DNA from 4 places in the Rhizobium sp. GW821-FHT14E12 genome. Region 1 is predicted to be linked to each of the others. Evidence: predicted binding sites of a transcription regulator. Region 1 holds the regulator's gene; each other region holds the start of a gene.
The links. The regulator PhoB, encoded in region 1, activates phosphate uptake and scavenging genes when phosphate is short. The targets are predictions, from matches to a motif close to TGTCATNNANCTGTCAT.

Region 2: the regulator PhoB is predicted to act here: its motif matches at 4,355-4,371, upstream of olsB (l-ornithine N(alpha)-acyltransferase).
Region 3: the regulator PhoB is predicted to act here: its motif matches at 5,338-5,354, upstream of pstS (phosphate ABC transporter substrate-binding protein PstS).
Region 4: the regulator PhoB is predicted to act here: its motif matches at 2,273-2,289, upstream of AC1RO0_RS04640 (PhoX family protein).

The regions. Positions count from the first base shown of each region.
Region 1 covers NZ_JBXAPH010000006.1:221,479-229,240, reverse strand. Annotated here, with positions in the region: gene AC1RO0_RS22125 (substrate-binding domain-containing protein) at 1-390, shown strand, start outside; gene pstC (phosphate ABC transporter permease subunit PstC) at 474-1,955, shown strand; gene pstA (phosphate ABC transporter permease PstA) at 1,952-3,286, shown strand; gene pstB (phosphate ABC transporter ATP-binding protein PstB) at 3,301-4,116, shown strand; gene phoU (phosphate signaling complex protein PhoU) at 4,168-4,881, shown strand; gene phoB (phosphate regulon transcriptional regulator PhoB) at 4,914-5,597, shown strand; gene AC1RO0_RS22095 (GcrA family cell cycle regulator) at 5,686-6,222, opposite strand; gene AC1RO0_RS22090 (aspartate aminotransferase family protein) at 6,650-7,762, shown strand, end outside.
Region 2 covers NZ_JBXAPH010000023.1:16,568-24,329, forward strand. Annotated here, with positions in the region: gene AC1RO0_RS31545 (class I SAM-dependent methyltransferase) at 1-471, shown strand, start outside; gene AC1RO0_RS31550 (TrmH family RNA methyltransferase) at 468-1,328, shown strand; gene lspA (signal peptidase II) at 1,340-1,843, shown strand; gene AC1RO0_RS31560 (hybrid sensor histidine kinase/response regulator) at 1,899-4,196, shown strand; gene olsB (l-ornithine N(alpha)-acyltransferase) at 4,419-5,297, shown strand; gene AC1RO0_RS31570 (adenylate/guanylate cyclase domain-containing protein) at 5,335-6,744, opposite strand; gene AC1RO0_RS31575 (NADP-dependent malic enzyme) at 6,824-7,762, opposite strand, start outside.
Region 3 covers NZ_JBXAPH010000004.1:176,903-184,664, forward strand. Annotated here, with positions in the region: gene AC1RO0_RS17680 (cytochrome P450) at 41-1,285, shown strand; gene pstB (phosphate ABC transporter ATP-binding protein PstB) at 1,407-2,165, opposite strand; gene pstA (phosphate ABC transporter permease PstA) at 2,270-3,121, opposite strand; gene pstC (phosphate ABC transporter permease subunit PstC) at 3,133-4,104, opposite strand; gene pstS (phosphate ABC transporter substrate-binding protein PstS) at 4,180-5,151, opposite strand; gene AC1RO0_RS17705 (cupin domain-containing protein) at 5,488-5,832, opposite strand; gene AC1RO0_RS17710 (D-alanine--D-alanine ligase family protein) at 5,927-6,994, opposite strand; gene AC1RO0_RS17715 (O-acetylhomoserine aminocarboxypropyltransferase) at 7,104-7,762, opposite strand, start outside.
Region 4 covers NZ_JBXAPH010000001.1:946,768-954,529, forward strand. Annotated here, with positions in the region: gene AC1RO0_RS04635 (GNAT family N-acetyltransferase) at 1-180, shown strand, start outside; gene AC1RO0_RS04640 (PhoX family protein) at 216-2,207, opposite strand; gene AC1RO0_RS04645 (GNAT family N-acetyltransferase) at 2,349-2,918, opposite strand; gene AC1RO0_RS04650 (glutathione S-transferase family protein) at 3,225-4,214, shown strand; gene AC1RO0_RS04655 (NUDIX domain-containing protein) at 4,227-4,718, opposite strand; gene AC1RO0_RS04660 (metallophosphoesterase family protein) at 4,787-5,704, shown strand; gene AC1RO0_RS04665 (tetratricopeptide repeat protein) at 5,833-6,366, shown strand; gene AC1RO0_RS04670 (RNA polymerase sigma factor) at 6,580-7,095, shown strand; gene AC1RO0_RS04675 (anti-sigma factor family protein) at 7,117-7,762, shown strand, end outside.

The DNA of each region.
Region 1 (7,762 bases):
GTGCGCAAGGATGGCGTCGCGGTCGATATTGATGGCGATTATCCCGAGACGCTCGCCCGCATCAACGCCAACAAGCATGGCATCGGCGTCTTCGGCCTCTATTTCTATCAGAACAATGCCGACAAGCTGAAGGTTGCGACCGTAAGCGGCATCGTGCCGTCGGGCCAGACCATTGCCGACGGCACCTATCCGGTGTCGCGGCCGCTGTTCTTCTACGTCAAGAAGGCGCATCTCGGCGTCATTCCGGGCTTGAAGGAATATGTCGACTTCTTCATCAGCGATCAGATGATCGGACCGGACAGCCCCTTGGCCGAATATGGCCTGGTGCCTGCGCCGGATGTCGAGCGCGACCAGATCCGCAAGGACGTCGCGAACGGGAAGATCATGTGATCGCATAGGAACTGCCCGCCGGCGCGGTCACCCGCGCCGGCGTTTGCCGGGAAATAGGCCGGGGAATGGGCCAGGGATTGGGAATGAGTGTGTCACTGCTGCTGTCATGCCTGTCGATCATCGGCGCCTCCGCTTTCGTGCTGGGGCGGACGAGAGCGGCTGCGCTGTCGGGCGGCAGATCCTCGGTCCTGCATTCGCGGCTCGGTTATCACGGCGCTTATGTCGCCATCTGGGCGGTCTTGCCGGCGCTGGCGCTGATCTGCGCATGGCTCGTCATCAGCCCGCAGGTGATCGACGACGTCGTGCTCAAATCCTTTCCCGAGGAAGTGAAAACCTTGCCGGAGGCCGAGCTCAACCTCAGCTACGGTGTGGTGCGCAGCATCGCCCACGGCATGCGCCTGCTCGACAACCAGGAGCTCGCCGCCGTCGCCGCCGGTTCGGTCGATCTCCAGCTGGTGTTGGCGCAGAAGGGTGTGCCGCTCGCCGTCCGGCCGACCGGCTACATGGTCGATGCCGCCAACAAATACAACGGCATGCGCCATGTGAGCCGTGTCGTCATGTCGGCTGTGGCCATCATCCTCTCCGTTCTGTGCGCCATTTATGGACTGCGCGCCATCGCGCCGCGTTTTCGCGCCCGCAATCGGGTGGAGCAGGTCATTCTCGGCGGCCTGATCGTTGCCTCGTCGATTGCCGTGCTGACGACGCTCGGCATCGCGGCCTCGATGCTGTCGGAGGCGGCCCGTTTCTTCAACATGGTGCCCGCCGCCGAATTCTTCTTCGGCACAGTCTGGGATCCGCGCTTCACCGGCGCCGGCGCGCAAACGACGGGCACCTTCGGCCTCATCCCGCTATTGGCCGGAACACTCTACATCAGCCTAGTCGCCATGCTGGTCGCGGTTCCCGTCGGGCTGTTCGCCGCCATCTACATGGCCGAATATGCCTCGGCCCGCGTACGCTCCCTTGCCAAGCCGATGCTCGAAGTGCTGGCCGGTATTCCGACCATCGTCTATGGTTTCTTCGCGCTCGTGACCGTCGGACCTTTCCTGCGCGATATCTCCGCTGATATCAACGGCCTGCTGACGGGCAATTATGCGAGCTTCATCGAGGCGCAGAGCGTCCTGACCGCAGGCTTCGTCATGGGCGTCATGCTGATCCCCTACGTCTCCTCGCTCTCCGATGACATCATCATGGCGGTGCCGCGCTCGCTGCGCGACGGCTCGCTCGGCCTCGGTGCGACGCGATCGGAAACGGTCAAGCGCGTTCTCCTGCCGGCAGCCCTTCCGGGCATCGTCGGCGCGCTGCTGATGACGGCTTCGCGGGCACTCGGCGAGACGATGATCGTCGTTCTCGCGGCCGGCGTCGCCGCCCGCATGCAGTTCGACCCCTTCGAGCCGATGACGACGGTCACCGTGAAGATCGTTAACCAGTTGACCGGCGATCTCGAATTCACCTCGCCGCAGACATTGGTCGCCTTCGCGCTCGGCATCACGCTCTTCTGCCTGACACTCTGCCTCAATGTCTACGCACTCTACATCGTCCGCCGCTACAGGGAGCAATACGAATGAGCGATGTCGTATTCTCCGCAAAGCCGCCGATCCCGCGCGGGCTGACGCCCGGCGCACCGGCGCGGCGCGATATCGGCATCAAGCGCCGTTACGCCGCCGAGCGCCGGTTCCGTGCCTATGGCATCGCCGCCGTCACATTCGGCCTTGTCTTCCTCATCGCTCTGGTCTCGACCGTGGTGCGCCACGGCTATACCGCCTTCGTACAGACCTCGATCACCCTGCCGATCGAGTTTGCCGAGAAGGCGATCGATCCGGCCGGCAAGCGCGCCAGCGATCCGAAGGTGCTGGTCGCGGCCAACTATCCGCTTCTCGTCCGCGATGCCCTGGTGAAGGCGCTCGACATCGATCCCGCCAATCGCGTGCTCGTGCGTGAGGCAACGGCGATGGTCTCGGACAGTGCGCGGAGCGTGCTGCGCGACAAGGTCATGGCCGACCCCTCCATCATCGGGAAAACGGTGAAGATCACGCTGCTTGCCGGCGCCAATATCGATTCCGCCAACAAGGGGCAGATTGACCTGACGGCGAATGAGACGGACCGCAAGGTCTCCGACCGGCAGCTCGGCTGGATGAAGCAGCTTACCGCCAGCGGCGCGCTCCATAAGGCGTTCAACAGCGGCCTGTTCCTGTCCGGCAATTCCAGCCGTCCGGAAGCGGCCGGCCTCGGCGTCGCGCTGATCGGTTCGCTCTATCTGATGCTCACCGTGCTGGTGCTGGCACTGCCGGTCGGCGTCGCCGCCTCGATCTATCTCGAGGAATTCGCGCCGAAGAACCGGCTGACGGACCTGATCGAGGTCAATATCAACAATCTCGCCGCTGTGCCGTCGATCGTCTACGGTCTGCTCGGCCTCTCGGTCTTCATCAATGTCATGGGCCTGCCGCGCTCGGCTTCGCTGGTCGGCGGGCTGGTGCTGAGCCTGATGACGCTGCCGATGATCATCATCGCCACGCGCTCGGCGCTGCGCGCCGTGCCGCCGTCGATCCGCAGCGCAGCGCTTGGTCTCGGCGCCTCGCGCATGCAGGTGGTGTTCCACCATGTCCTTCCGCTCGCCATGCCGGGCATCCTGACCGGCACGATCCTCGGGCTGGCGCATGCGCTCGGCGAAACCGCGCCGCTGCTCTTGATCGGCATGGTCGCCTTCGTCGCCAATTATCCGACGTCGCCGCTCGATCCGGCGACCGCCCTGCCGGTGCAGATCTACATGTGGGCGAGCGAAGCCGAGCGTGCCTTTGTCGAGCGAACCTCCGGGGCCATTATCGTCCTGCTCTTCTTCCTTGTTGCGATGAACATCGGAGCCATCTTGCTGCGCCGTCGCTTCGAGCGGCGCTGGTAGAGGGAGAAGACGGAATGAACATGATGACGGAAGCCGCAGGCGAGAAGGCATTGGCCAGGAAGATGACGACGATCCCCTACAAGATGATCGGCCAGGACGTCTCGGTCTATTATGGTGACAAGCGCGCCCTGTTCGGTGTGGACCTGAACATCCGCGTCAATACGGTCACCGCGCTGATCGGCCCTTCCGGCTGCGGCAAATCCACCTTCTTGCGCTGCTTGAACCGGATGAACGACACGATCGATACCTGCCGCGTCACCGGCAAGATCACGCTCGACGATCAGGATATCTATGACAGCGCCATCGATGTCGTGGAGCTGCGTGCTCGCGTCGGCATGGTGTTCCAAAAGCCCAATCCCTTCCCGAAGTCGATCTACGAGAACGTCGCCTACGGCCCGCGTATCCATGGGCTGCATCGCTCCAAGGCCGATCTCGACCATATCGTCGAAACCAGCCTGCAGAAGGCCGGTCTCTGGGGCGAGGTGAAGGACCGGCTGCTGGAAGCCGGCACCAGCCTGTCGGGCGGCCAGCAGCAGCGCCTCTGCATCGCCCGCGCCGTCGCCGTCAGCCCGGAAGTCATTCTCATGGACGAGCCGTGCTCGGCGCTCGATCCCATCGCCACGGCCAAGGTCGAGGAACTGATTCACGAGCTGCGGGAAAACTTCACGATCGTCATCGTGACGCATTCCATGCAGCAGGCCGCCCGCGTCTCGCAACGCACCGCAATGTTTCACCTCGGCCATTTGGTCGAGGAGAACGATACCGATAAGATGTTCACCAATCCCGACGATTTCCGCACGCAGGATTACATCATGGGCCGTTTTGGTTGATGATATCCCGCGCGCGGCTCCCTTCACACGTTTCACCCTGAGGATAGAAAAATGGTCTCCACTCACATTCTCTCTGCCTATGACGAAGACCTGAAGTTCCTGACGCGCCGCATTGCGGAAATGGGCGGTCTGGCGGAGCAGATGGTCAGCGACAGCGTCCGCGCCCTGGTGCATGGCGATGCCGCCCTTGCACAGAAGGTCATTTCCGACGACGTCGTCCTCGACCACGCCGAACGCGAAGTCGGCGACAAGGCGATCGTCACCATCGCGCGTCGCCAGCCGATGGCGGCCGACCTGCGCGAAATCATGGGCTCCATTCGCATCGCCGCCGATCTGGAGCGCGTCGGCGACCTCGGCAAGAACACCGCCAAGCGCGTCATCGCCGTGCAGGGCCACGGTGTTCCGCGCCGCCTGGCGCGCGGCATCGAGCATCTTTCCGAACTGGCGCTCAGCCAGCTCAAGGAAGTGCTCGACGTCTACACGACCCGTTCGCCCGACAAGGCCGTCTCGATCCGTGAGCGCGACGAGGAAATCGATGCGATGTACACCTCGCTCTTCCGCGAGATGCTGACCTACATGATGGAAGATCCGCGCAACATCACCACCTGCACGCATCTTCTCTTCTGCGCCAAGAACATCGAGCGCATCGGCGACCATGCCACCAACATCGCCGAGACGATCTATTACATGGCGACCGGCAGCCAGCCGGAAGGCGAGCGCCCGAAAGACGATACCGCCAACACCGTCGGTGCGGTGACGGAATAACGAAGACGCCAAGAAAAGGAGACCAGAGACGCATGGTTCCGAGAGTTGCTGTTGTAGAAGACGAAGAAGCGCTCAGCGTTCTGCTGCGCTATAATCTTGAGGCTGAAGGCTTCGAGGTCGACACCATTCTGAGAGGCGACGAAGCCGAGCTTCGCCTCCAGGAGCGCATCCCCGATCTTCTGATCCTTGACTGGATGCTCCCCGGCGTGTCCGGTATCGAACTCTGCCGCCGGCTGCGCATGCGGCCGGAGACCGAGCGCCTGCCGATCATCATGCTCACCGCCCGCGGCGAGGAAAGCGAGCGCGTGCGCGGCCTTTCCACCGGCGCGGACGATTATGTCGTCAAGCCGTTCTCGACGCCGGAGCTGATGGCTCGCGTCAAGGCGATGCTGCGTCGCGCCCGTCCGGAGGTTCTCTCCACGGTGTTGCGCTGTGGCGACATCGAACTGGACCGCGAGACCCATCGCGTTCACCGCAAGAGCCGCGAAGTGCGGTTGGGGCCGACCGAATTCCGCCTGCTGGAATTCCTGATGGCTTCGCCGAGCCGCGTCTTCTCGCGGTCGCAGCTCCTCGACGGTGTCTGGGGACATGACATCTATGTCGACGAACGCACCGTCGACGTCCATGTCGGACGTCTGCGCAAGGCGCTGAACTTCTCCAATATGCAGGATGTCATCCGCACCGTTCGCGGCGCGGGTTATTCCATGGAAGCCTGAGCGGGAAACCGGTCAGTCATCCAACATAGCGGCGGAAACAGAAAACGGGCCTTTCGGCCCGTTTCTTTCATTTCGGCTATGGGGCATCTCAACCGCGGGGTTGAGCCGCCGGCCGGCGCCGTTCATGCACCGGCTGGTAGGCCATGCGCTGATGGTAGCCGCAATAGGGCGATGCATCCGGGCTGTCGTTGCCGCAGAAATGGAAGTCATCCTTCAGCGGATCGCCGACCGGCCACTTGCAGGTGCGCTCGGTGAGTTCCGTCAGGCCGAGGCGGCGCGAAATCGGAACAACCACATTGGCGGCCGGACGATATTCGATCTCATTGACCGTATCGATCTCGACTTCTTCCTTGAGCATCGTCGCGCCCTGCTGACGGGTAACCGTGCGGGTTGCAACGCGCGAGGCGTAGTTCGGTGCGCGCGGCGCCGAGGTGTTGCGCTTCTGCGCTCGGGCGGCCGTCGCCGTGCCGCCGGCCTTCGCTCGGCCCGGCAGGCTCAAGCGATGCACCTTGCCGATGACGGCGTTACGACTGACACCACCAAGCTGCGCCGCGATCTGGCTCGCGCTCAAACCCTCGGACCACAGCTTCTTCAGCTTCTCGACGCGTTCGTCTGTCCAATTCATGCCCTGTCTCCGCTGTCGCGTTTCCGATGGCAGAATCCTTCACCATTGCCTCGCATTAGGGCGAGGCGCGAAACGCTTAAAAATTGTGGTGACTAGTTCCGCCGCATGCAGTCTAGTAATTGGGGTTTAACCTAGTGTGAGGCTGACTCCGTGACAAGACACGCATGATTCCTGGGGAATCGATTTCGGGGTTTTCCCCAACTTGCTTGTCCAAGCGTGGCATTTTTGCAATATTAGCAGTTGAAGACATACCTCTCGTCGAGAGGCGCTCTGCCGCGCCTGCTAAATCGCCTGTTTTGTTGACATTGCGGTGCAAAACATCAATAGTGCCTCAGCCGCCGCAAGGCGGCATTTTTGATTTTTCCGGGCCCGTTTCACTTGAAGGAAACGATTGGCCCTAAAAGTTGTGATCGAGGAGATACGGGCCATGGCTGAAACCGCGCCGCTTTATGACACCTATATGCGTGCTCCGCTGCGGTTTGAGCGAGGAGAGGGCGTATGGCTGTTCACGGAGACAGGCGAGCGCTATCTCGATTTCGCCGCCGGTGTTGCGGTGAATTCGCTTGGCCATGCACATCCCCATCTGGTTGCGGAACTGAAGGCGCAGGCCGATAAGGTCTGGCACCTGTCGAACCTCTATGAGGTGCCGGGCCAGGAGAAGTTGTCGAAGCGCCTGACGGAAGCCACCTTTGCCGACAAGGTGTTCTTCACCAATTCCGGTGCCGAGGCGCTGGAATGCGCGATCAAGACGGCGCGGCGCTACCAGTTCTCCAAGGGCCATCCCGAGAAATTCCATATCATCACCTTCGAAGGTGCCTTCCACGGCCGCACGATCGCGACGATCGCCGCCGGCGGACAGGAGAAGTATCTCGAAGGTTTCGGCCCGAAGGCACCGGGCTTCGACCAGGTGCCCTTCGGCGATCTCGACGCCGTGCGTGCCGCTGTCACCGATGCGACGGCCGGGATTCTCATTGAGCCCGTGCAGGGCGAGGGCGGCATCCGCCCCGCGACCAACGAGTTCCTGCGCGGCCTGCGCCAGATCTGCGACGAGCATGGCCTTCTTCTGATCCTTGACGAGGTCCAGTGCGGCGTCGGCCGTACCGGCAAGCTCTTTGCCCATGAATGGTCCGGCGTCACGCCCGACATCATGGCCGTGGCCAAGGGTATCGGCGGCGGTTTCCCGCTCGGTGCCTGCCTTGCGACGGCGGAAGCCGCTTCGGGCATGAAGGCCGGCACGCATGGCTCGACCTATGGCGGCAATCCGCTCGCCATGGCAGTCGGCAATGCCGTGCTCGATATCGTGCTGGCTGATGGCTTCCTGCAGCATGTGCGCGACATCGCACTGGTCTTCCGCCAGGGCCTGGCTTCGCTTCAGGATCGTTTCCCCGATATCATCGAGGATGTCCGCGGCGAGGGCCTGATGCTCGGCATCAAGGCTGCCATTCCGCAGGCGGAGCTGTTGCAGGCAATCCGCGCCGAGCATCTTTTGGGCGTGCCGGCCGGCGACAACGTCATCCGTCTGCTGCCGCCGCTGGTGGTG
Region 2 (7,762 bases), on a different contig from region 1:
GGCGCGGAAGTCACCCATGTCGACGCCTCGAAGAAGGCGATCGGCTGGGCGCGGGAAAACCAGGCGCTCGGCCGCATGGAAAAGCTGCCGATCCGCTGGATCTGCGAAGACGCGATGAAATTCATCCTGCGCGAGGAACGGCGCGGCAACACCTACGATATCATCCTCACCGACCCGCCGAAATTCGGGCGCGGTCCGAACGGCGAGGTCTGGCATCTGTTCGAACACCTGCCGTCGATGCTCGATATCTGCCGCGAGATCCTGTCGCCCAAGGCGGTTGGCCTGGTGCTCACGGCCTATTCCATCCGCGCCAGCTTCTATTCGATCCATGAGTTGATGCGCGAAACCATGCGCGGCGCCGGCGGCGCTGTCGAATCCGGCGAATTGGTCATCCGCGAGGCCGGCCTCGACGGCAAGACGCCGGGCAGGGCGCTTTCCACATCACTTTTCAGCCGCTGGGTGCCGAAATGAACCAGGACTACAGGAATGACGGCCCCCGCAAGGTCGGACAGGTCAAGGAGGTCACCTCGCTTGCCAATCCGATCATCAAGGACATCAAGGCGCTGACCAACAAGAAGTCGCGCGAGGAGAGCGGTGCTTTCCTGGCGGAAGGCCTGAAGCTGGTCATCGACGCGCTTGAACTCGGCTGGACGATCCGCACGCTGGTTTACGCCAAGGCTGCCAAGGGCAAGCCGCTGGTCGAACAGGTGGCCGCCAAGACTGTGGCAGCCGGCGGGCTTGTGCTCGAAGTCAGCGAAAAGGTCATTGCCTCGATCACTCGCCGCGACAATCCGCAGATGGTGGTCGGCATCTTCGACCAGCGCTGGCGGCCGCTTCGCGACGTCAGGCCGAAAGCCGGTGAAACCTGGGTGGCGCTCGATCGCGTGCGCGATCCCGGCAATCTCGGCACCATCATCCGCACGGCCGATGCGGCCGGCGCGTCGGGCGTGATCCTCGTCGGCGAGACGACCGATCCCTTTTCGCTGGAAACCGTGCGCGCCACCATGGGCTCGGTCTTCGCCGTTCCTGTCGTCAAGGCGACGCCGGAAGAGTTTCTGGCCTGGAAGAAGACGGCTGGCGTCTCTGTCGTTGCCACGCATCTGGCCGGCGCGGTCGACTACCGCACGATCGACTACAAGAAGAAGCCTGTCGTGCTCCTGATGGGCAACGAGCAGTCCGGTCTGCCGGATGCCCTGGCGAAGGAGGCCGATGCGCTTGCCCGCATTCCGCAGGCCGGCCGCGCCGACAGCCTCAACCTGGCGGTGGCGACGGCGGTGATGCTGTTCGAAGCTCGCCGCCATCTTCTCACTCTCAGCGAGACACGATGACCGACAGCGAAATGAACGAACAGGCGTCCGCCAAGCCCGCATTGTTTTCCCGGCCCTTGCCGATCCTGATTTTCATCATCATCGCCGTCATTCTCGACCAGGCCGTGAAGATCATGGTCGATCACTGGCTGCCGCTGCAGGAGATGGTGCCGGTCATTCCGATGCTGGCGCTCTATCGCACCTATAATCTCGGCGTCGCCTTCTCGATGCTGTCGGGCATGGATGGCTGGTTTATCGTCGGCATGCGGCTCATCATCGTCGCCTTCGTGATCTGGCTGTGGCGGCGTACGCCCAGCCATCGCTGGATTGCCCATCTCGGCTTTGCCCTGATCATCGCCGGCGCGCTCGGCAACCTGATCGACCGGTTTCTCTACGGCCATGTGATCGACTACGTTCTCTTCCACACGGAAACATGGTCCTTCGCCGTCTTCAATCTCGCCGACAGCTTCATCACCATCGGGGCGGGCTGCGTCATTCTGGACGAGCTTCTCTCGCCAAAAAAGGCAAACACCTAAAATTCTAGCGAATCCCTGAAGGCATCGGGAAGAGTGCGCGTGTTAGCAAACAGGCATGAGCACTCTGGCAAACCTGCAGGAAAAGCTTGTCGCCGCCATCGCCGACGACCAAACCGGACCGCGTGAACGGCCGGTCATAGACGCGCCTCGCCTGGACGCCGATCCGATCGGGATTTTGCCGCCACCCGAGCGGGTTATTTCCGCTCCAATCGTCTTTTCTCAATGGCTGCAACGCCATTGGCTGAACGGTGGCGGCCTGATCGCCGGTGTGGCGCTGTTATCGGTCGGCTATGCCGGTGGCCTGCCGGCGCTTGCGGGCCTGCTGGGCCTGATAGCCCTGGCAATCGTTGTCGCCGGTATTGTCGTGACGCGAAAGACTGGCCGCAAGGTCATAGCCGACGTGCCGCCGCTCAGCGAGCACGAGCACGACCGCCTGTGGGAGAGCAATGAGAGCACCAGCCTGTTCGCCACCATCCATGATGCGCTTGGCGATATCACGGTCACGCGCAGCATCGAGCGCCGCATCGTCCATGCCAACGCGACGTTCCGCAGGCTGACCGGCAAGGCCAACCCGGAGGGCCTGACGCTGGAAGAAGCCGGGCTCGTCTTTCGCGCCGTCACGGCATCGCAGCGCCAGGATGCCGAGATCTCCACGCCGGAAGGCCCACGCATCTTCGCCTGGCACGATGTCATGTTTCGCGATCCGGTCTCGGGCCGGCTCAGCATCCAGAGCGTTGCTCGCGACGTGACCGAAGAGCGCCAAGCCGCGCGCCTGCGCGAGGATGCGCGGCTGAAGGCCGAATACAACAGCGCCGCCAAGTCGCGGCTGCTTGCCACCGTCAGCCACGAGATCCGCACGCCCCTGTCGGGCATTCTCGGCATGAACCATCTGCTGGCCCAGACGCCATTGACGCTGGAGCAGGCCAATTACCTGACCGGCATCCGCCAGTCCGGCAATGCGCTCGTGCAACTGGTCGAGGACCTCCTGGATTTCTCGACGATCGAAGTCAACCGCTTCCAGCTTCGTCCGCGCGCCGAGACGCTGCGGCCGCTGCTCGAAGGCGTCGTCGAGATGCTCGCCCATCGCGCCCACGAGAAGGGCATCGAGATCGCCGCGACCGTTGCGGCCGATGTTCCCGAGACCATGGAATTCGATCCGGCCCGGCTGCGCCAGGTCCTGTTCAACGTCATCGGCAATGCCGTGAAGTTCACCCAGACGGGCGGCGTGCTCATTCGCGCCGGCCTTGACGGCGGCGATCTGTTGATATCGGTCAGGGATAGCGGGCCGGGCATGACGGAAGAGGAGCAGGCGCGGATATTCGGCGAGTTCGAACAGGCCGGCAATGTGCTGGACAAAAGTGCCGGCACGGGTCTGGGGCTTGCTATCTCCGCCCGCATCCTGCGCGAATTCGGCGGCGCGCTGAGTGTTGCCAGCGAGCGGGGCAACGGCAGCGAATTCACCATCCGTTTTCCCGTTTCTCTCGTCGCCGGCGACGATGCGCCCGGCAGGCGGGACGATCTGCTCAGGGGCTCCTACATCCTGTTGCTGGCGCCGGAAGGGGCGGCAAGCACGGCGATCGCTGAAACCATCCGCACGCTCGGCGGCCGCTGCCGCCTGATCGGCCCGGATGACATCGAAAGCCTATCCGTGCCCGAGAGCGAAGACGGGCCATTGACGGACCTGATCGTCGATCACCGCATGGCGCCATGGTATTTCCGCGAGGGCAACGAACTGGCCGCCTCCGGCCTGCGCAAGATCTTTCTCGTCAATCCGGAGGAGCGCAACACGCATCCACTTGATCTTTTCGATGCCTGGCTGATCAGGCCGCTGCGTGAGCAATCGCTGATCGATGTGCTGAGCGGCCGCATGCGTGGCATGGAGAAGCGGGATGCCCTGATCGACAATCCGCCCGGTTTCGGTCTGATAACGCCGGAAGCGACGGACATCGCCTTCAGCGTCCTGCTCGGCGAGGATGATCCCGTCAATGCCATGCTGGTCCGCGCCATGCTCACCAAGGCCGGTCACAAGGTTCGCCTTGTCGAGGATTTCACCGGCCTGCTTGCCCGCGTGGAAAAGGGCGAGAGCCGGCCCGATATCATCGTCACCGATCTCACCATGCCCGGAGGCGACGGCGTGACCGTGCTGGCGCAATTGCGGGCGCAGGAGCGCAAGGCCGGTCTTTCGCCTCTGCCGGTGATCGTGCTGACCGCGGACAGCCGCGAGGCCATCCGCCGTCAGGTGCTGCTTGCCGGAGCCGATGCCGTCATCGTGAAGCCGGTCGATCCGCAGAGCCTCATCACCACGGTGCAAAGCCTTTCAAAGGTCGCTTTCGAACGTGCCCGAAACGAATAATCCGATTGCGAATCAATGTTTCGCTCCGCCTGCTTATTTAAGCGAAATCTTACCCTGAAGTTGCGCAGTGCTGTTCGATGAACGCCCCTGGAAGTTGGGGACTTCCTGCTTATTAGATATTTGCAACAGGCACGCTTCTTGCTTTTCGCAAAGCACCATGTCACTTTCCTGTCGCAAGAATTTGCTTTATGGCGCTATATCAACCGCTGAGGGGGAGGCGCCATGTCCATCGAAATTTTGAATCGCGAAGCTCAGGGCGAAATGGTTCAGTCTTCAAAGGCGACGATCGCACCGGTTGCAAGCGATGTGTTCGGGCGCATCGGAAATCTAGAAACCCGCCTTGCTCGCACGGCGCGGGAAATCGACGCCGCTCAGGCCGTTCGTTATCGCGTCTTCGTCGAGGAGATGAACGCGCAGTTGCCGGCTGACGCCATGCGTCGCCAGCGCGATGTCGACAGCTATGATTCGATCTGCGACCACCTGCTGGTGCTCGACCAGTCGCTGGAAGGCGATACCGAAGACCAGATCGTCGGTACCTACCGTCTGTTGCGCCAGGAAGTGGCCATGGCAAATGGTGGCTTTTATTCCTCTTCGGAATTCGACATTGGCGCGCTTATGGCCCGTCATCCCGACAAGCAGTTCATGGAACTCGGCCGCTCCTGCGTGCTGCCGGCCTATCGCAACAAGCGCACCGTCGAACTGCTGTGGCAGGGCAACTGGGCCTATGCGGTGAAGCATGGCATGGGCGCCATGTTCGGTTGCGCCTCCTTCCCCGGCGTCCGTCCGGAGCAACATGCGCTGGCGCTGTCGTTCCTCTATCATAACGTCGTTGCCAAGGACGAGTGGACCGTCGGCGCATTGCCGTCGCTTGCGCGCACCATGGACCTGATGCCGGTCGAGGCTATCAATTCCAAGAAGGCGCTGATGGCGCTGCCGCCGCTGATCAAGGGCTACCTGCGCCTCGGCGCCATGGTCGGCTCCGACGCCGTCGTCGACCATGCCTTCAACACGACGGACGTGTTGATCGTCCTGCCGATCGCCAGCATTTCGGACCGCTACGTCAACTATTACGGTGCAGCGACCGGCCGTTTCGCGAGCTGATCGACGCAAGCCCCACTCGCCCGGCAACCGCCGTTCCTCAGGGAATCGCGAAAATGTCGATTTCATCCGTGATGCCGCGGAGCGAGACGTGGTGCGATACCGGCTTTAGGTCATGCAGCGTCAGGAACTCGGCGGCGCGGGGATTATCAAGGACCGATCCTGTCGCAAATATCTCGCGTGAGGTCGCCAGATGCTGCACGCGGGAGGCGATATTGACCGTCTGTCCGAAATAGTCCTGCCGCTCATTCAGGCTGACCGCGATGCACGGCCCTTCATGGATCCCGATTTTTAGAAGCAGATCGTCGTTGCCGCGTTCGCTATTCAGGGTGATCATGGCCTCTCGCATCCGCATGGCCGCGATCAATGCCCGGTCCGGAGTAGGGAAGGTGGCCATAACCGCGTCGCCAATGGTTTTCACCACCGCGCCTGCCTCGGCGCCCACGATTTCGTGCAGGATGCTGAAATGGGTTCTGACCAGATCGAAAGCGGCGAGGTCGCCGACCCTTTCGTACAGCTCCGTAGAGCCGCGCAGGTCGGTGAAGAGAAAGGTGAGGCTGGTGATCTTCAGCCGCTGGTTCACGTCGATCGTATCCGTGCGATATATATCGCGGAAGGTTTGGTTGGAGAGCAGTTGCTTGGCTGTCAGGAATGGGCGGCGACGGCTGAGCAGGGCATGAAGCGCGTCGTTGGCCACGCAGATTGATGGCAGTGCACGGACTTCAGTGTGATTTTCCATCAGGATGCGCAGGGGTCCCGGGCGCAAGGTAATGGGATCGCTGTGCCGATGCAGGCGGTCGAAGACGAGTGAAACGGTTTGCCGCTCTTTCGACGGTTCACCCTTCACGTCCAGGAATTGCGCCGCATGAGTGACCGGTTCGAAGATGATGACGAACTCCGCCGGCAATTGCAGTGATACGACCGCTTTCTCTCCGGCGGGCAGTTCCAGCGATTCCAGCACGAACTCGTCGACCTTGGCCTCGTAGCCCTCGTCGGGAAGATCGACACCGGAACCCCAATAGATCTGGCGGAAATATTCGAACGGCGACAGCTCGTGCGGATTATGGGCTTCGATATGGCGCACGCGCGGGCTGATGGTGAAGGTGACCTCGACCATCTCGTCGAGTGTCGGCTCGTATCCGGCCGCGCAGAGCGAACAGTTGTAAGTTTCGCTCTGTACGGTCTTCAGCGAGGTATTTGCATCCAGCACCCCGCCACAACCGGGGCAGAGAACATTCCACGATATCTCGAACAGGCCAAGCCGGGATGCATGCAGGAATGCATTGATAACCTGTTCTTCATCGAAGCCATGATCGGCTGCGAAGGCAAGGGGGTTCACACGGTTGAGCTTGCGGTCGGGTGCCTCAAGGACGAGCCGCTCAATGGCGTCGACAATATCTGGCCGCGCTGAATGGCGCAGCACTCCGAACAGGGACCGAGCCTCACTCATTCCCATATTCTACACCCAATTGAGGTGGCGGCCATGGTCTTTCTTTGGCCGCCAACCCCAAGATACGGGTTCCGGGTTACTATCCCGCGCCATAGGCGGCGATTGCCGCCATGTTGACGATGTCCGAATCCTTTGCCCCCATCGACGTAATCTGCACCGGCTTGTCGAGGCCGACGAGCAAAGGGCCGATAACGGTGGAGCCGCCGAGTTCCTGCAGCATCTTGGTGGAGATCGCGGCGGAGTGGAAGGCCGGCATGACTAGTACGTTGGCGGGACCGGAGAGGCGGGAGAAGGGATACTGGCTCTCCATGATCTTGCGGTTCAGCGCCACATCAGCCGCCATTTCGCCATCGAATTCGAAGTGGACATAGCGTTTGTCGAGGATGCTGACAGCTTCGCGCACCCGCTCGGAGCGTTCGCCCGAGGGGTGGCCGAAGGTGGAGTAGGCGAGCATGGCGACGCGTGGCTCGTAGCCCATGCGTCGGGCAAAGCCCGCTGCTTCCTCGGCGATATCGGCGAGTTCCTGCGCCGTCGGCATGTCGTGCACGGCGGTGTCCGCAACGAAAACGGTGCGGCCGCGGGCAAGCACCAGCGACACGCCGACGACCCGGTGCCCCGGCTTGGCGTCGATGCAGCGGCGCACGTCTTCGAGCGCGGTCGAATAGTTGCGCGTGACCCCGGTCACCATGCCGTCGGCATCGCCGAGCGCCACCATGCAGGCAGCGAAGTGATTGCGGTCATTGTGGATCAGGCGCGTCACGTCGCGGTGCAAATAGCCTTTGCGCTGCAGCCGGGCGTAGAGATAGTCGATATAGGCATCGACCCGTTTGGAAATGCGGGCATTGACGATTTCGAGACCTGGCCGGTTGAGGTCGATGCCGGCGCGCTCGGCGGTGGCGTGGATCAGGTCCTCGCGGCCGAGCAGGATGGCGGTGCCCAGCTCCTGGTTGGCATAGGATAGTGCCGCGCGCATGACCTGCTCTTCTTCCGCTTCGGCAAAGACGATGCGTTTCGGACG
Region 3 (7,762 bases), on a different contig from region 1:
GGTCTTTTCCCATCCGAATTATTCCGATAATCCTCTCGTCATGACCATATCCTCCGCTTTTTCCATCGACCCCGCCGCGCGCCGCGTCTCTCTCAACGGCCGCAATCCCGCCTTCTACAGCAACCCGAATGCGGTCTACGCCGCCTTGCATGCCGAATGTCCCACTTTCTATTGGGAAGAGCAGAAGCGATGGTATTTCATCGGCTACGACCATGTGAACGGGCTGCTGCGCGACCGCCGATTCGGCCGGCAGATCCTGCACATCGCCAGCCGCGAAGAGCTCGGCATGCAGGCGCCACTGCTGCATCTGAAAAACTTCGATCTTGCCGAACAACATTCCCTGCTCGAAATCGAGCCGCCGGAACACACGCGGCTTAGAACGCTTGTCAACCGCGCCTTCGTCTCCCGCCATGTCGAGAAAATGAAACCGGAACTGGCGGAGCTCGCCAACCGGCTGATCGGCAAGTTCGAGAAGAACGGCGAAGTGGAGTTGCTGTCGGCCTTTGCCGATATCATTCCCGTCACCATGATCGCGCGGATGATCGGCATCCCGGAGGAGATGGGGCCGCAGCTTCTGAAGTGGTCACATGCCCATGTCCGCATGTACCTGTTCGGCCGCACGCGCGAAGACGAGGACGCGGCGGATCAGGCGGCGAAGGAATTCTCCGACTATGTGAAAACCATCATCCGCGAACGCCGCGCCAATCCGCGCGACGATCTCCTGACGCATATGATCACCACCGAGCACAAGGGGCAGTATCTGACCGAGGACGAGCTGGTGTCGACGACGATCGTGTTGCTGAATGCCGGGCACGAAGCGACAGTGCATCAGATCGGCAACTCTGTCCGCGTCATCCTCGAAAGCGGCTATGCGCCATCAGAGCTTTTCAAGGACGAGGCGACGACCGAGCGCACCGTGGAGGAGACGCTGCGCATCTGCGCGCCGGTGCATATCTTCGACCGCTGGTGCCTGGAGCCGACGGAAATAGACGGGGTCTCCTTCCAGCGCGGCGACAAGGTGGCGATGATCCTCGCCGCCGCCAATCTGGACCCCAAGAAATTCTCCGATCCCCTCACCTTCAAGCCCGACCGCAACGAAGCGCCGAACCTCTCCTTCGGCGCCGGCATCCATTTCTGCATCGGCGCGCCGCTCGCGCGGCTGGAGCTGAACGTGGTGCTGCCGATCCTCTTCGAACGCCTGCCCGGCCTGAAGCTCCAGAAGACGCCCGAGGTCAAGGACGTCTATCACTTCCACGGCCTCGACAAGCTCGAACTGAGCTGGTGAGCTGAGTGTGGCGGGGGCGCCTTTCGGTTCGCTCGATCATGCCTCAAAACGCAAAATGGCGCGCCGGGTGGGCGCGCCATGGTAAAACGACCGACCGCGGGCGATACCCGCTTTTGCCGTATCAGCCGTAACGACCGGTGATGTAGTCTTCCGTGCGCTTGACCTTCGGCGCCTGGAAGATCTGTTCGGTCGGACCGTATTCGATCAGATCGCCCAGATACATGAAGGCGGTGCTGTCGGAGATGCGGCTTGCCTGCTGCATGTTGTGCGTCACGATGACGATCGTGAACTCGCCCTTCAGCTGCGATACCAGCTCCTCGATCTTGGCGGTTGAGATCGGGTCGAGAGCCGAGGTCGGCTCGTCGAGAAGCAGGACTTCCGGACGCAGGGCGATGGCGCGGGCGATACAGAGGCGCTGCTGCTGACCACCGGAAAGGCCAAGTCCGCTCTGGTGCAGCTTTTCCTTCACTTCGCTCCACAAGGCTGTTTCCGTCAGCGCCGCTTCGACGCGAGCATCCATTTCCGCCTTGGAAATCTTCTCATAGAGCCGGATGCCGAATGCGACGTTTTCATAGATCGACATCGGGAACGGCGTGGGCTTCTGGAACACCATGCCGACCTTGGCGCGCAAATCGTTCAGATCGACGTCCTTGGCAAGAATATTGCGGCCGTCCAGCAGGATCTCGCCGGCAACCGTCTGGCCCGGATAGAGATCATACATCCGGTTGAAGGTGCGCAGCAGCGTGGACTTACCGCAACCCGAAGGGCCGATGAAGGCTGTGACCGCATTTTTGCGGATGTCCATATTCACACCCTTCAGAACACGATGGCCGTTCTGATAGGTGAAATCGAGGTTCTTCACCTCAAGTTTCGCGATCATGCCGAGATCCGACTGGGAAACAGCGTTTTTTCCCGGCTGTGCGTTGACGCTCTGGAAATTGTTGTCGCTCATGTTCATGGTCTCATTCCTATCGTTCGGCGGCGTCATTGGCGGCGTCCACTCAAGACACGGGCAAGGATGTTGAGGGCGAGGATGGCAACGGTGATGATCAGCGCTCCGGCCCAGGCCAGTTGTTTGAGATCCTCGCCTGCATCGGCGGCGAGCGTATTAATGGCAACCGGCAGCGTGGCGATCGGACCGGTCAGGCTTGCATTCATGAACTTGCTGTAGCCGGCCGTGAAGAGAAGCGGCGCGGTTTCACCGCTGATACGGGCGACGGCCAACAGGATGCCAGTGAGGATGCCCGTCCAGGCGGAACGGTAGATCACCATCGTCATGGACTTCCAGCGCGGCGCGCCGAGCGCGGCGGTCGCCTCACGAAGCTCGTTTGGCACCAGCAACAGCATGTCCTGCGTCGTGCGGTTGACGACCGGAAGGGCGATCAGCGCCAGCGCGAGGATGCCGGCGAAGGCGGAGTTGCCGTGCATGGGCACGACCACGGCGCCGTAGACAAACACGCCGATGATGATCGAGGGTGCGGACAGCAAGATGTCGTTCAAGAACTTGGCGGCCTCGGCAAGCTTGGTGCCGTTGGCATACTCCACCAGATAGGTGGCGGCGAGAATGCCGATCGGCGCGGCGATCAGGATGGCGCAGCCCGTGACCAGTACTGTGCCGTAGATTGCGTTGATCAGGCCACCGCGCGAACCCTGGGCCGGGATCGACATGGTGAACACGTCAAGATTGAGCGCCGATACACCGCGATAAACCAGGGTTCCGAGGATCACGCTGAGAAAGAATATGCCGAGAATGGCCGCGATGAGGCACAAGACCATCATCACCCGGTTCTTCCCATAACGCCTCGAGACGAGGTTCTGACGAATTGCATTGTCCATGGGTTTATTCCTCAAAGCGCATTGCCGCGGCCGATCATCCACCTCGCCACCGCAAGCACGCAGAAGGAAAGGACGAACAGGAGCAGGCCGAGCGCAATCAGGCTCGACAATTGCAGACCGTCGGCATCGCCGAAGTTGTTCGCGATCTGGGCGGAAATGGTGGTGGACGGCGAGATGATCGACGATTGCAGACGGCTCACCGAACCTATGACGAACGTTACAGCCATGGTCTCGCCGAGCGCGCGGCCGAGACCGAGCATGATGCCGCCGACGAGGCCGCGACGTGTGTAGGGAATCAGGATGTGGCGTGCCACTTCCCATGTGGTCATGCCCGTGCCGTAAGCGGATTCACGCAGCATCGGCGGCACGGTGCTGAACACGTCGCGGGAGATCGCAGTGATAAAAGGCAGGATCATGATGGCCAGCACGAGGCTTGCCGTCAACAGGCCTACGCCCGGCGCCGGCGGCTGGAACAGCAGGCCGATCAACGGCACCTGGCCGATCGTCATCATAAGGAAGGGCAGGATATAGGTCTGCATCAGCGGCACGAGAATGAAGAGGCCGACGATGCCGTAGATAATGGAGGGAATACCGGCCAGAAGCTCGATGGCCGTACTGATCGGACGTCGCAGGCTACCGGGGCAAAGTTCCGTGAGGAAGATGGCGATGCCAATGCCCAGGGGAACGGCAATCAGCATGGCGATGAGCGAACTCACCAGCGTACCGACCACGGCAGGAACGGCACCATAGATATCGGCGGGAGCACTCCACTTCGTGCCCCAGAGGAACGAAAACCCGAAGGCCTGGAAGGTTGGCAGGGCATCGATGATAAGAACCACAATGATTGCCAGCAGCAGAAGCACGACAAGAGCAGCCGAGCCAAGCGTCATAAAATAGAAAATCCGATCCTGTATCCGGAATTTTCTGGTGCTGGCGCTGGTATCCACTCCCTGGAAGCCAGCCGTCTGAGTCGCGTCAGCCATCGATTTCCCCTTGTCCTGTCACGAAAGGCGGACAGGGCCGTGCCCTGTCCGCCGTAACTTCTCAGCTAGCACAAATTACTTCGCGCCAAAGTCCTTCGTCCAGGACTTCTCGACAACCGCGGCAACACTCTCCGGGATCGCAAGATAGGACAGGGCAGTCGCGTCCTTCTGGCCGTGCTCATAGGACCACTTGAAGAACTTCAGCGCTTCTTCATTGAGAGCAGGATCGGCAGGCTTCTTGTAGAGCAGAACCCAGGTCGAAGCTGCAATCGGCCAGCTCTTTTCGCCCGGCTGATTGGTGATGATCAGGTTGAAGTTCTTGGCATTGGCCCAATCGGCGTTGGAAGCGGCAGCCTTGAACGTGTCGAGGCTCGGCTCGATAACCTTGCCGGCAGCATTCTTCATCTTCGCGAAACCGATGTGGTTGGCGATGACGTAGGAATATTCAACGTAGGAGATCGAACCAGCCGTCTGGTTGACAGTGGTGGAAACGCCTTCGGAACCCTTGGCGCCGAAGCCGACCGGCCATTCAACCGCGGTGTTCGAACCAACCTTTTCCTTCCACTCCGGCGAAACCTTCGCCAGGTAGTCGGTGAAGTTGAAGGTCGTGCCCGAGCTGTCGGCGCGATAAACGACGGAGATCGGCGTGGAAGGCAGCTTGACATCGGGGTTGAGGGCCTTGATGGCCGCATCGTCCCACTTGGCGATCTTGCCGAGGAAGATGTCGGACAGCGTCTTGCCGTCGAGAACGAGTTCGCCCGGCTTTACGCCTTCAACATTATAGGAAACGACGATACCGCCGGAAATCATCGGGAATTGGGCAATGCCGTTCTTCTCGAGGTCAGCGTCGCTCATCGGCTTGTCCGAAGCGCCGAATACGATGGTCTTGTCGAGGAGCTGCTTGATGCCGGCGCCCGAACCGACCGACTGGTAGTTGACGACATTGTTCGTCGCAGCCTTGTAGCCTTCAGCCCACTTGGACAGAACCGGCGCGATGAAGCTCGAGCCGGCGCCCGTGATGTCGGCGGCCGAGGCCGAAACGGACATGGCAGCGATAAAGCCTGCCGTCAGGCAAAGCGAACGAAATTTCTGGTTCAGCATGTTAGACTCACTTCCTCAAGTGATGAAAGGATGGCGAGCAGGAGTCCGGCGCGGGGTGTCCCATCGGTTGGTAGCGCCCACCTGAATCTCCTGGCGACAGAGATGCGTCTAAAGGCGCAGTGTTTCAGTTTGATGACAGTTTGGTGAAAGCCCGGTGACACAACCTCTGGCAATGGAAACGACCTTCGCGCGGACGGCACGACAAAGACCGGCGCGCAATCGAAGCGGCACCGGTCTTCATGTTTTGATTCAACTGGCTTTGCGGCGAAATCCAAGGCGCCGTCAGAGACGGATCACATAGTCCTTGCGAGTCGTTTCAATGACTTCCCAGGTCCCCTTGAAGCCGGGCCTTAGGATCATCCGGTCGCCGGCGCGCAGGTGAAAAGTCTCGCCATTCTCGTCGGTTACCACCGAATGACCGGACAGGATGTGGAAATATTCCCACTCGTCATAGACGATCTTCCATTTGCCCGGCGTCGCCTCCCAGATGCCCGCATAGACCCCGCCATCGGCCTCCTCGGCATTCCAGGTGCGGAACTCCGGTGCTCCAGCAATGATGCGATCCTCGGCTGGGGCGCCCGTTTCCGGCTCGATACCGGCGGTATCCAATCGCAAATATGTTGTCATAAATCCCTCATGACGATCTGGAAACACTTGGCCGTAGTGCACTGCATTTGGTCGGCTTCGCAACGTTCAAGAATACCGAAACCTGAAGATCCGGCTATCGACCGCCTCTTGCAAGCCCGTGTTCGATCAGCCGGTCGACGAGCGCCGGGTAGGAGATCCCCGTCGCTTCCATGGCCTTCGGGTACATGCTGATATTGGTGAAGCCCGGCATCGTATTGACCTCGTTCACCACCATGCTCATGTCCGGCCTCACGAAGAAATCGACGCGCGCGAGACCTTCGCAGCCCAATGCGCGAAACGCATCCAGCGAAAGCTCGCGGAGACGCTGGGTGAGATCGGCAGGCAATTGTGCCGGAACGCTGGTCACAGCACCATCCTCATCGACGTATTTTGCGTCATAGGTATAGAAGCTGTGGTCCTGGCCGGTGACGATCTCGCCCGGCAGGGAAACGAACAGCGTGCCATCGGTCTGCTCCAGGACGGCGCATTCGATTTCGCGCGCCTTGACGAACTCTTCTATGAGCACCTTGTCATCATGCTTGAACGCCTCGACGAGCGCCGCGCGAAATTCCTCGGCGTTCGCCGCCTTGCTGACGCCGACCGAAGAGCCCTGTCGCACCGGCTTGACGAAGACCGGCGAGCCCAAGGCGCTCGCAGCTTCCTCAAACGATAGAGTATCGCCAGGTCTCACGGTGATCGAACGGGCGACCGGCAGGCCGGCGTCGCGCAGCAGACGTTTGGCAATGTCCTTGTCGATGGCGGTTGCCGATCCGAGGATGCCGCAGCCAACCAAGGGCACTCCGACAATTCGAGCGAGGCCCTGGATGGAGCCATCCTCGCCATAGAGACCGTGCAGAACCGGAAACAGGATATCTATCGCCTGCAGCTCTCGCGCTCCGGCGGGATCGCCGACAGCAAGAATCCGACCCTTGCCGCCCGGCAACAGGCAGACTTCACGACCGGCATAAGCGACCGGGTCCGGCAGAGATCCCCCTTCCACATCGATCAGCAACCACCGTCCGTCGCGGCTTATGACGATCGGCACGATCTCGTATTTCTCGGCATCGATTGCTTTTATGACGTTGCGGGCGGACAGGAGGGAAACATCGTGTTCAGAGGACTGTCCGCCGAAGAGGACCGCTACGCGCAATCTTGAGATCATGGTTTTCTGGAGCTCACCGTTTCAAATCGTCGCTAAAGTTGTAGCGGACCAATTGTAACGAAATTGAGATCGCCACGAGGCCGTGAACCGAGAAAGTAGTGGGCGCCCGTCAAACCTTCGCCAGGGCCTGCTCCAGATCGGCGATAATGTCCTTCACGTCCTCGATGCCGACCGACAGGCGCACGACATCAGGACCGGCGCCTGCGCCGATCCTCTGCTCGTCGGTGAGCTGCTTGTGTGTCGTCGATGCCGGGTGGATCACCAGCGAGCGCGTGTCGCCGATATTGGCGAGGTGGGAGAACAGTTCCAGCGCCTCCACGAAGCCCTTACCCGCCTCATAACCGCCCTTCAGGCCGAAGGTGAAGACGGAGCCTGCTCCCTTCGGCGAATAGCGCTGCTGCAGCGCATGGTTCGGGTGGTCCTCGAGGCCGGCATAATTTACCCAGGCCACCTTGTCCTGCCCCTTCAACCAGCGCGCGACGGCGATCGCATTGTCGGAATGGCGCTGCATGCGTAGCGGCAACGTCTCGATGCCGGTCAGGATCAGGAAAGCGTTGAAGGGGGAAATGGCGGGACCGAGATCGCGCAGGCCAAGGACGCGGCAAGCGATCGCGAAGGCGAAGTTGCCGAAGGTCGCGTGCAGCACGATGCCGTTATATTCCGGCCGCGGCGTCGACAGCATCGGATAGTTGCCCGAGGCGGACCAGTCGAAGGTGCCGCCGTCGATGATGATGCCGCCCATGGAATTGCCGTGACCGCCAATAAATT
Region 4 (7,762 bases), on a different contig from region 1:
CTGAACGCGGCGGAAGCGGAAGCGATGGCGCGGGGTTGTTTCGGCGCCTGGATCGATACCTTCAATCCACAGGCGCTGCGCGCCTATCAGCGGCAGGGCTACGCCATCTTCGGCGAGTTGCCGGACTTCCCTGCGGGTCGCAGCCGTTATTTCCTGCAGAAAAAACTATCGCCCCGCTGAGGCAGACGGGGCGATAGGTTGTTCTTTACAAAGCCTTAGACGGCGATCTTGCCACCACCGGTCTTGGTGATGGCCACCACGGCGGGACGTACCGGCATATCCGGCTTGAAGTCCGGCCAACGCGTCGACAGATCCTCGTAATAAGACGGACGGCCGTGACCGGACCAGTCATCGCCGCCGTCGCCCGGATGCTGCACGGCAACGAAAGCCGTCTGGTCATCGGGCAGGAACAACGGGCCGCAAAGCTCGGCACCGACGGGTACGCGATAGAACAGCTTCGACGTCGCTCGCGCATCGCCTTCCGTATCGACAGCCCAGAGGCCATCGGTACGGCCGGTCGCCTTGTTGCTGTTTCCGTCGGTCGCCACCCAGAGACGACCGGCGGCATCGATGGAACAGTTGTCGGGCATGCCGAACCAGCCGTTCTTCGTCGTCTCGGTCGAGAAGGAAGCGCCGACCGCTGCAACCGAAGGATCGCCGCATTTCAGCAGCACTTCCCACTTGCCCTTGGTCGCCGAGAAGACGCCGTCCTCTTCGCTGATCTCGATGATGTGACCGAAGGCATTGTCGGCGCGCGGGTTGGCGGCTTCGACCTGATCGGCCTTGCGCTTGCTGTTGTTGGTCAGCATCACATAGACCTTGCCGTTGACGGCATTGGGTTCGATGTCTTCCGGCCGGTCCATCTTGGTTGCGCCAAGCAGGTCGGCGGCACGGCGCGTTTCGATCAGCACGTCGGCCTGGCTGGCAAAGCCATGTTCCGCTGTCAGCGGCCCCTGACCGAAGGTCAGCGGCAACCAGGCAAGCGTACCATCCTCGGAGAACTTGGCGACATAGAGCGTGCCGTTGTCGAGCAAGTCGAGATTGGCGGCTCGGTCGGCGGTATTAAAGGTACCGGCCGTCACGAACTTGTAAACATAATCGAACCGTTCGTCGTCGCCGAGATAGAGGACCACGCGGCCATCCTTGGAGACGATATTGGCGGCACCCTCATGCTTGGTGCGGCCAAGTGCGGTGCGCTTCTTCGGCACCGATTGCGGATCGAGAACATCGACTTCGACGACCCAGCCATAGCGGTTCGGCTCATGCTGCTCCTTGGAGAGATCGAATCGGTCATAGAAATTCGCCCATTCGTAGCTGCCTTCCGGCACGCCATAGCGCTTGTAGTTGGCGGCCTCCTTGTGGCCTTCCGGCAGCTTGCCGGAGAAATAGCCGTGGAAGTTTTCCTCGGCCATGATGTAAGTGCCCCAGGGCGTGACGCCGCCGGCACAGTTGTTGAGCGTGCCGAAAACCTTGGCGCCGGTCGCATCGGCCAAGGTCTTCAGCCGGTCATTGCCGGCGGCCGGACCGGTCAGCTGCATCTCGGTCGTTGCAGTGATACGGCGATTATATTTGCCGTCAGGAACCACCTGCCACTTACCATCGACCTTGCGGATCTCGACGATGGTGCCGCCATGGGCCGCCATTTCGATATCCACCTGCTCCTTGCTCAGCGGCGCCTGCTTGATCTTGCCGTCGGCGATTGTCACCAGGCCCGGAAACATCAGATGCGGATTGGTATATTCGTGATTGACGACCAGCAGGCCATGCTCGGAGGAGCCCTCCAGCGGGATATAGCCGACATAATCGTTGTTGTAGCCGAACTGGCGGCGCTGTGCCTCGGCGGTCTGGTTCTTTGGATCGAAGACCGGTGAATCGGCAAAGAGCGCGTCGCCCCAGCGCAGCAGCACATTGGCGTCATAGCCTTCGGCGACATGGTGATCGGCATCGACGCCGGCTTCGACTTCCTTGAAGGCGAAGGCCGAGCCTCCGGCCGCGCGTGCCTTTTCCGCGCTTACCAATGCGAGCGGCCCCACCGTCGCAGCGATAGCGGAAACAGCGAGTGACCCTTGCAGGAAGCCGCGGCGGGAAAAGCGACGTCCGATGATTTCCCCCATCGTCGGATTGTCGGTACAGTTATGGCCTTCCCCGTCAGCGTCTTCCAGCTGACTGGTCGGAAATATATCTTTTTGCGTGAGATTTTCAGTCATTGCACTACCCCCAAAAGTTTCGCAATCGCTCTTCATCAGAACAGGCAAAACTCTAGGTTGGCCGTATGACAGGTAGATGAAAAATGCCCGCGCAAGGGAGTGCGCGGGCGGTAATCGGTCAGCCTGTGGAAATCGTGGCGGCTAAACCGCGATCGCCACCGGCGGCAGATCTTCGTCGTCAATATCCTCGGCAATGACAGCCGATGCGGCGTCATCATGCCAGGCAATCGTGCCCTTCAGCCGCTCATGCGTGTCAGCGGCGAGCGGCACGACGAGCACCCGGCCCGGATCGACCGGCCCCGGAAACGCCAGCGCGTTGTAAGCGACTTTTTCGAAGCCGAGCGGACTATAGTAAGGCGGATCGCCGACCAGGATCACGGATTCAGATCCCTTCCGCTTGGCAGCCTCGATCGCGATCCGCACCAATTCCCGGCCAATGCCCCGGTTCTTGTGCGACGGGCGGACGGCGAGCGGTCCGAGCAGATGCCCCTTGACCGAGCCGGCAAGCACCGGCGTCATCCGGACGGAGGCGATCGTCTCACCATCATCGGCGCAGATGAAGGAGAGCGAGCGGTCATGCGGGCCTTGTTCGCGAATCCGCGCAGCAGCGCGGGCGAACCGGCCGGGACCGAATGCTTCTTCGTTGATGAGTTCGATGACAGCGTCGTGCGACGCATCCTCAGTGAGGTAGACCAGATCGTGCTTGTACATTAGACCAAAGAAACCAGATAGACAGACGGGATGGTTCTCGAAAACGCTTTTCGAGCGTTCGGGATCATCGGCGTCGTCGCAGGCTTCTGGTTGCTTTCATGACAAGCGGTCCTCAAAGTGTGACAAGCCGGATAGCAGGAAATTTTCGGTTCGTCCAATGCAAAATGTGAGCGACCGTTTGCTGAGGCATGATCATGTCGGGATGATGACGTGACGCACTGTTCATCGTTTATTGTCTCGAAATTCCGCACGCACACCGTATCTTCCGGATCAAGTTTTCGACAGGATCGGCGAAAGGATGGAGCAATGGGCATGTTGGTTGACGGCGTCTGGCATGACGTCTGGTACGACACGAAGGAAACCAAGGGCCATTTCAAGCGCGCCGCCTCGCAGTTCCGCAACTGGATCACCGCCGATGGCGCGCCGGGGCCGAGCGGTACGGGCGGCTTCAAGCCCGAGGCCGGGCGCTACCATCTCTACGTCTCGCTCGCCTGCCCCTGGGCGCACCGCACGCTGATCTTCCGCAAGCTGAAGAAGCTCGAGGGCCTGATCTCCGTTTCCATCGTCGATCCGCTGATGCTGGAAAATGGCTGGGAGTTCAAAGGCCAGGATGGCGGCACGGTCGATCACCTCTTCGGTGCAAAGGCGCTCTGGGAAGTCTACGTCAAGGCAGATCCGCATTATTCCGGCCGCGTCACCGTTCCCGTCCTCTGGGACAAGCAGACCGGCACGATCGTCAACAATGAGTCCGCCGAGATCATCCGCATGTTCAACAGCGCGTTCGATGGCTTGACTGGCTCGAAGGACGACTTCTATCCATCGGACCTCAGAGCCGAGATCGATGCACTGAACGAGGTCGTCTACGACACGGTCAACAACGGCGTCTACAAATCCGGCTTCGCCGGCACGCAGGAAGCCTATGACGGCAATGTCCGTCGCCTGTTCGAAACGCTTGACATGCTCGACAAGCGTCTGGAGACGAACCGCTATCTCCTAGGCGACCGGCTGACCGAGGCCGACTGGCGGCTCTTCACCACGCTCATCCGCTTCGACGCCGTCTATGTCGGCCATTTCAAATGTAACATCCGCCGCATCGAGGATTATCGCAACCTGTCAGCTTACCTGAGAGATCTCTATCAGGTCCCCGGTATCGCCGAGACGACCAACCTTACGCATATCAAGGACCACTACTACCGCAGCCACCGAACGATCAATCCGACCGGTATCGTCCCCGTCGGTCCCGATCTGGATTTTGACCGCCCGCATGGGCGCGAAGGATTGGCGAAGGCGGCTTGAGGAACTGAAGCACTACCAATAATTCGACGGCGTCTCGCCACCTTCCAGCTCCTTCAGTCGGCGATACGTCGCCTTGGTCGTCCCCATGGGCAGGGCGTCGAGCGGAAAGAAGCCGCTTTCGACGATCTCGAGATCCGGCTTGCGCGGCGCGGTCTGCTCCACTTGCACGCGGAAGAAGACGACATGGTCTCGCTTGCTGGTGCGGTTGTTGAGATAGACGTGGAAGAGTTGCGGCCGGCCCGATATCACCAGATTGCCCTCCTCCCGCAATTCCTTCGCCAGCGCCTGCTCCACCGTCTCATGACGCTCGACGCCGCCGCCGGGCATGTGCCAGCCGGCAATATAGGAATGCCGCACCAGGAAGATCCGCCCTTCCCGATCGAAGCAGGCTGCCCGCACGCCCAAGGTCATGCCGCGGGTGAACGCGAAATAGCTGTGGAGTATCCAGCCAAGCAACCTTGCCCGCCAGCTACGGGATTCGTCGGGAGCAGCGCCGTCGCTCATGTCGCAGCCCCGCCGAAGTGACCGGCCAACGGCAAATGGGTGTATTTGTTTTGACAATGGACTGGGCTATGTCTCAACCCATGTTCAAACTCGCGCATATTTCCGACGTTCATCTGGGTCCCTTGCCCCGGCTTTCGATCAGAGAACTCGCCTCCAAACGCATTACCGGATTTGTGAACTGGCACCGAAACCGGCGCAAGCATCTTTTCGGCGGCACCCTCGATCTTCTTCTGGACGATATCAGGGCGAAGCAGGCCGACCATCTCGCCGTAACCGGCGATCTCGTCAATCTCGGCAGCGGTATCGAGATCCGCACCGCCGCCGAATGGTTGAAAACCGTTGGCGACCCCGCCTTCACCTCCGTCGTTCCCGGCAACCACGATGCCTATGTGCCCGGCGCCTACGAGAAGGCCATGCGCGCCTGGTATCCCTATGTTCAGGGAGATCTTGCCCCGCCGGAGTGGCCGGAAGATCAGCACGTCTTTCCCTATCTTCGCATCCGCGACCGCGTCGCCCTAATCGGCTGCTCGACGGCGGTCGCCACGCCTCCCTTTGCAGCAAGCGGCTTTTTTTCTGCCCGGCAGGCGCGCGAGACGGTGAACATGCTGCGCGCCGCCGGCGAGGCCGGTCTCTTTCGCGTGGTAATGATCCACCATCCGCCGATCCGTGGCGCCACCAGCTTTTACAAGCGCATGATCGGCATCCGCCGCTTTGCCGCGGTGATCTCTACCGGCGGCGCCGAGCTGGTCCTGCACGGCCATACCCATCTCAACACGCTGCATTGGTTGAATGGCCCGATCGGCCCTGTGCCCGTCGTCGGCATCGCGTCAGCTTCGCAAGGCCCTGGCGGGTTGAAGCCGGCAGCAGCCTATAATCTCTTCACCGTCGCCGGCCACCCGGGTGCATGGGAGCTTAAGGCCGAACGCTTCAGCCTCAATGCCCGTGGCGATGGCGTGGAGGCCCGGGGCGTCGATATCCTGGCGTGATAAAGGTGGTATTTTATCAACGCGGAGCTATCGTTTCGGTAGCGTTTTCGAATATCCGGAGCTACAATCCACCCAGGTGATTTCGGGAGGATGATATGGGCTTTCGCGTCGCGACGAAGAATTCCGCCATGACGGCGTTTGCCGCCATATTTCTGCTCGGCACCAGCCTGCAAGCCTTTGCCGCCGGCTCGGAGAGCGACGAGACCGCGCCGCCGCCGAAGACCAAAACGACCACCCAATGCAAGGACGGCAAGGTCTGGGACAAGGACAAGAAGGAATGCGTGAAACCGCAGAAAAGCGGCTTCAACGATGACAAGCTTTTCCAGGCCGCGCGCGAGTTCGCCTATGCCGGCCAATATGACAACGCCATCACCGTCCTGAAGCTTGCCAGAAACCAGGACGATCCCCGCATTCTCAATTATCTCGGCTATTCCAACCGCAAGGCCGGCCGCATGGAGCTCGGCATGAGCTACTACCGCAAGGCCCTGCAGCGGGACGAAAATTACATCCTCGCGCGCTCCTACATGGGTCAGGCCCTGCTCGAACAGGGCGACGTCCAGGCGGCCCGCGTGCAGCTCGTCGAGATTCGCGATCGCGGCGGCGAAAACAGCTGGGCCTATCGCTCGTTGCAGCAATCGCTGAAAGGTCAGATCACCTATTGAGACGGGGACAGGGCATCGTCTTTCTCGAGATCCTGTGAGACCGTGAAGAGGACGTGTTCAACCGCTTTTTGAAGGCTTGCGAAACGGCAGGAAAATGGTTCATACCAACACGGAACGATCCTTCGGCTCACGCAGCTTTTTCCCAGAGAAAAGCCGTCTTTTGCCGCAAGGCGTCCACAACACGACAAACCTCAACATCTCCCTGGAAAGACAATGCCGACGCCGGTAGCAGCCATCGACATCAGACGCGATCTGGTCGGCCTTCTCCCGAAGCTCCGGCGCTTTGCCGTAACCCTGACCGGCGACCTGACCGAGGCGGACGAGCTCGTGCAGAACGTCTGTCAGCGCGGCATCGCCAAATTCCATCTCTGGAACAATGATGGTCGGCTGGAAAGCTGGCTCTATACCATGGCCCGGCATCAATGGGTCGACGAGGCACGGCGCCACCGGCTGCGGTCCGTCACCAAAGGCAGCGCGCTGGAACAAGGCGAGCTGGCGACGCCCGGCATGCATATTAATCCGGTCGAGGCGAGCGAAGCGCACCGGATGGTCACATCTTTGCCCGAAGGATTGGCCAGTGTCTTCCTGCTCGTCGATATCGAAGGGCACAGCTACAAGCAGACGGCCGATATTCTCGGCATCCCCCTGTCGACAGTGGTGTCGCGGCTTTCCAGCGCCCGCCTTCACCTTGCCGCCCAGGGGCACAGCCGCTCGCCGCGAAGGTTTTAAGCATTGCAGGACATGAAGAAAATGCCGCTCGAAGCCCGCCTGTCCGCCTTTATGGACGGCGAGACGAGCCGTGAGGAAAAGGAAGAGCTGGAGCGGCTCATCGCCTCGGATCCGGAAGCACGACGGATTTTCGACGAACTGAGGCACGGCTCCGATGTCGGCCGCAAGGCTTTCGAGGAAGTGCTGAAAGAGCCTGTGCCGCTGGCACTGGTGCGTTCCATCAAGAGCGCCCAGGCCCCGAAGGCGCGTGAGCCCGCTCCCAAGCTTTCCCGGCCATCCCTGAAACTTGCCCCGACAGGCCGCCAGGCGCTCGCCGCCGCGCTCATCCTTTTCATTGTCGGCGGCGGCATCGGCTACCTCCTTGGTGTCCTGCCGCCCAGCGCGCCTCCCGCCCCCCCGGTCTCTTCCGCACAGAGCCGCACCTGGCTTGACGATATTGCCGCCTATCACCGCATCTATTCGCGCCAGCCGCGCCATGTCGTCGAAGTACAGGCGACCGAGGCCGACGAGATCAGCAAATGGCTGACAAGCACGGTCGGGGTGAAGTTCAACGTGCCGGATCTTGCCGCCGACGGACTGGTCTTCCAGGGCGCACGCATGTTCATCGCCGACGGCAAGCCGGCCGGCCAGCTGATCTACAAGAACCTCGACGGCGACGTCATTGCCA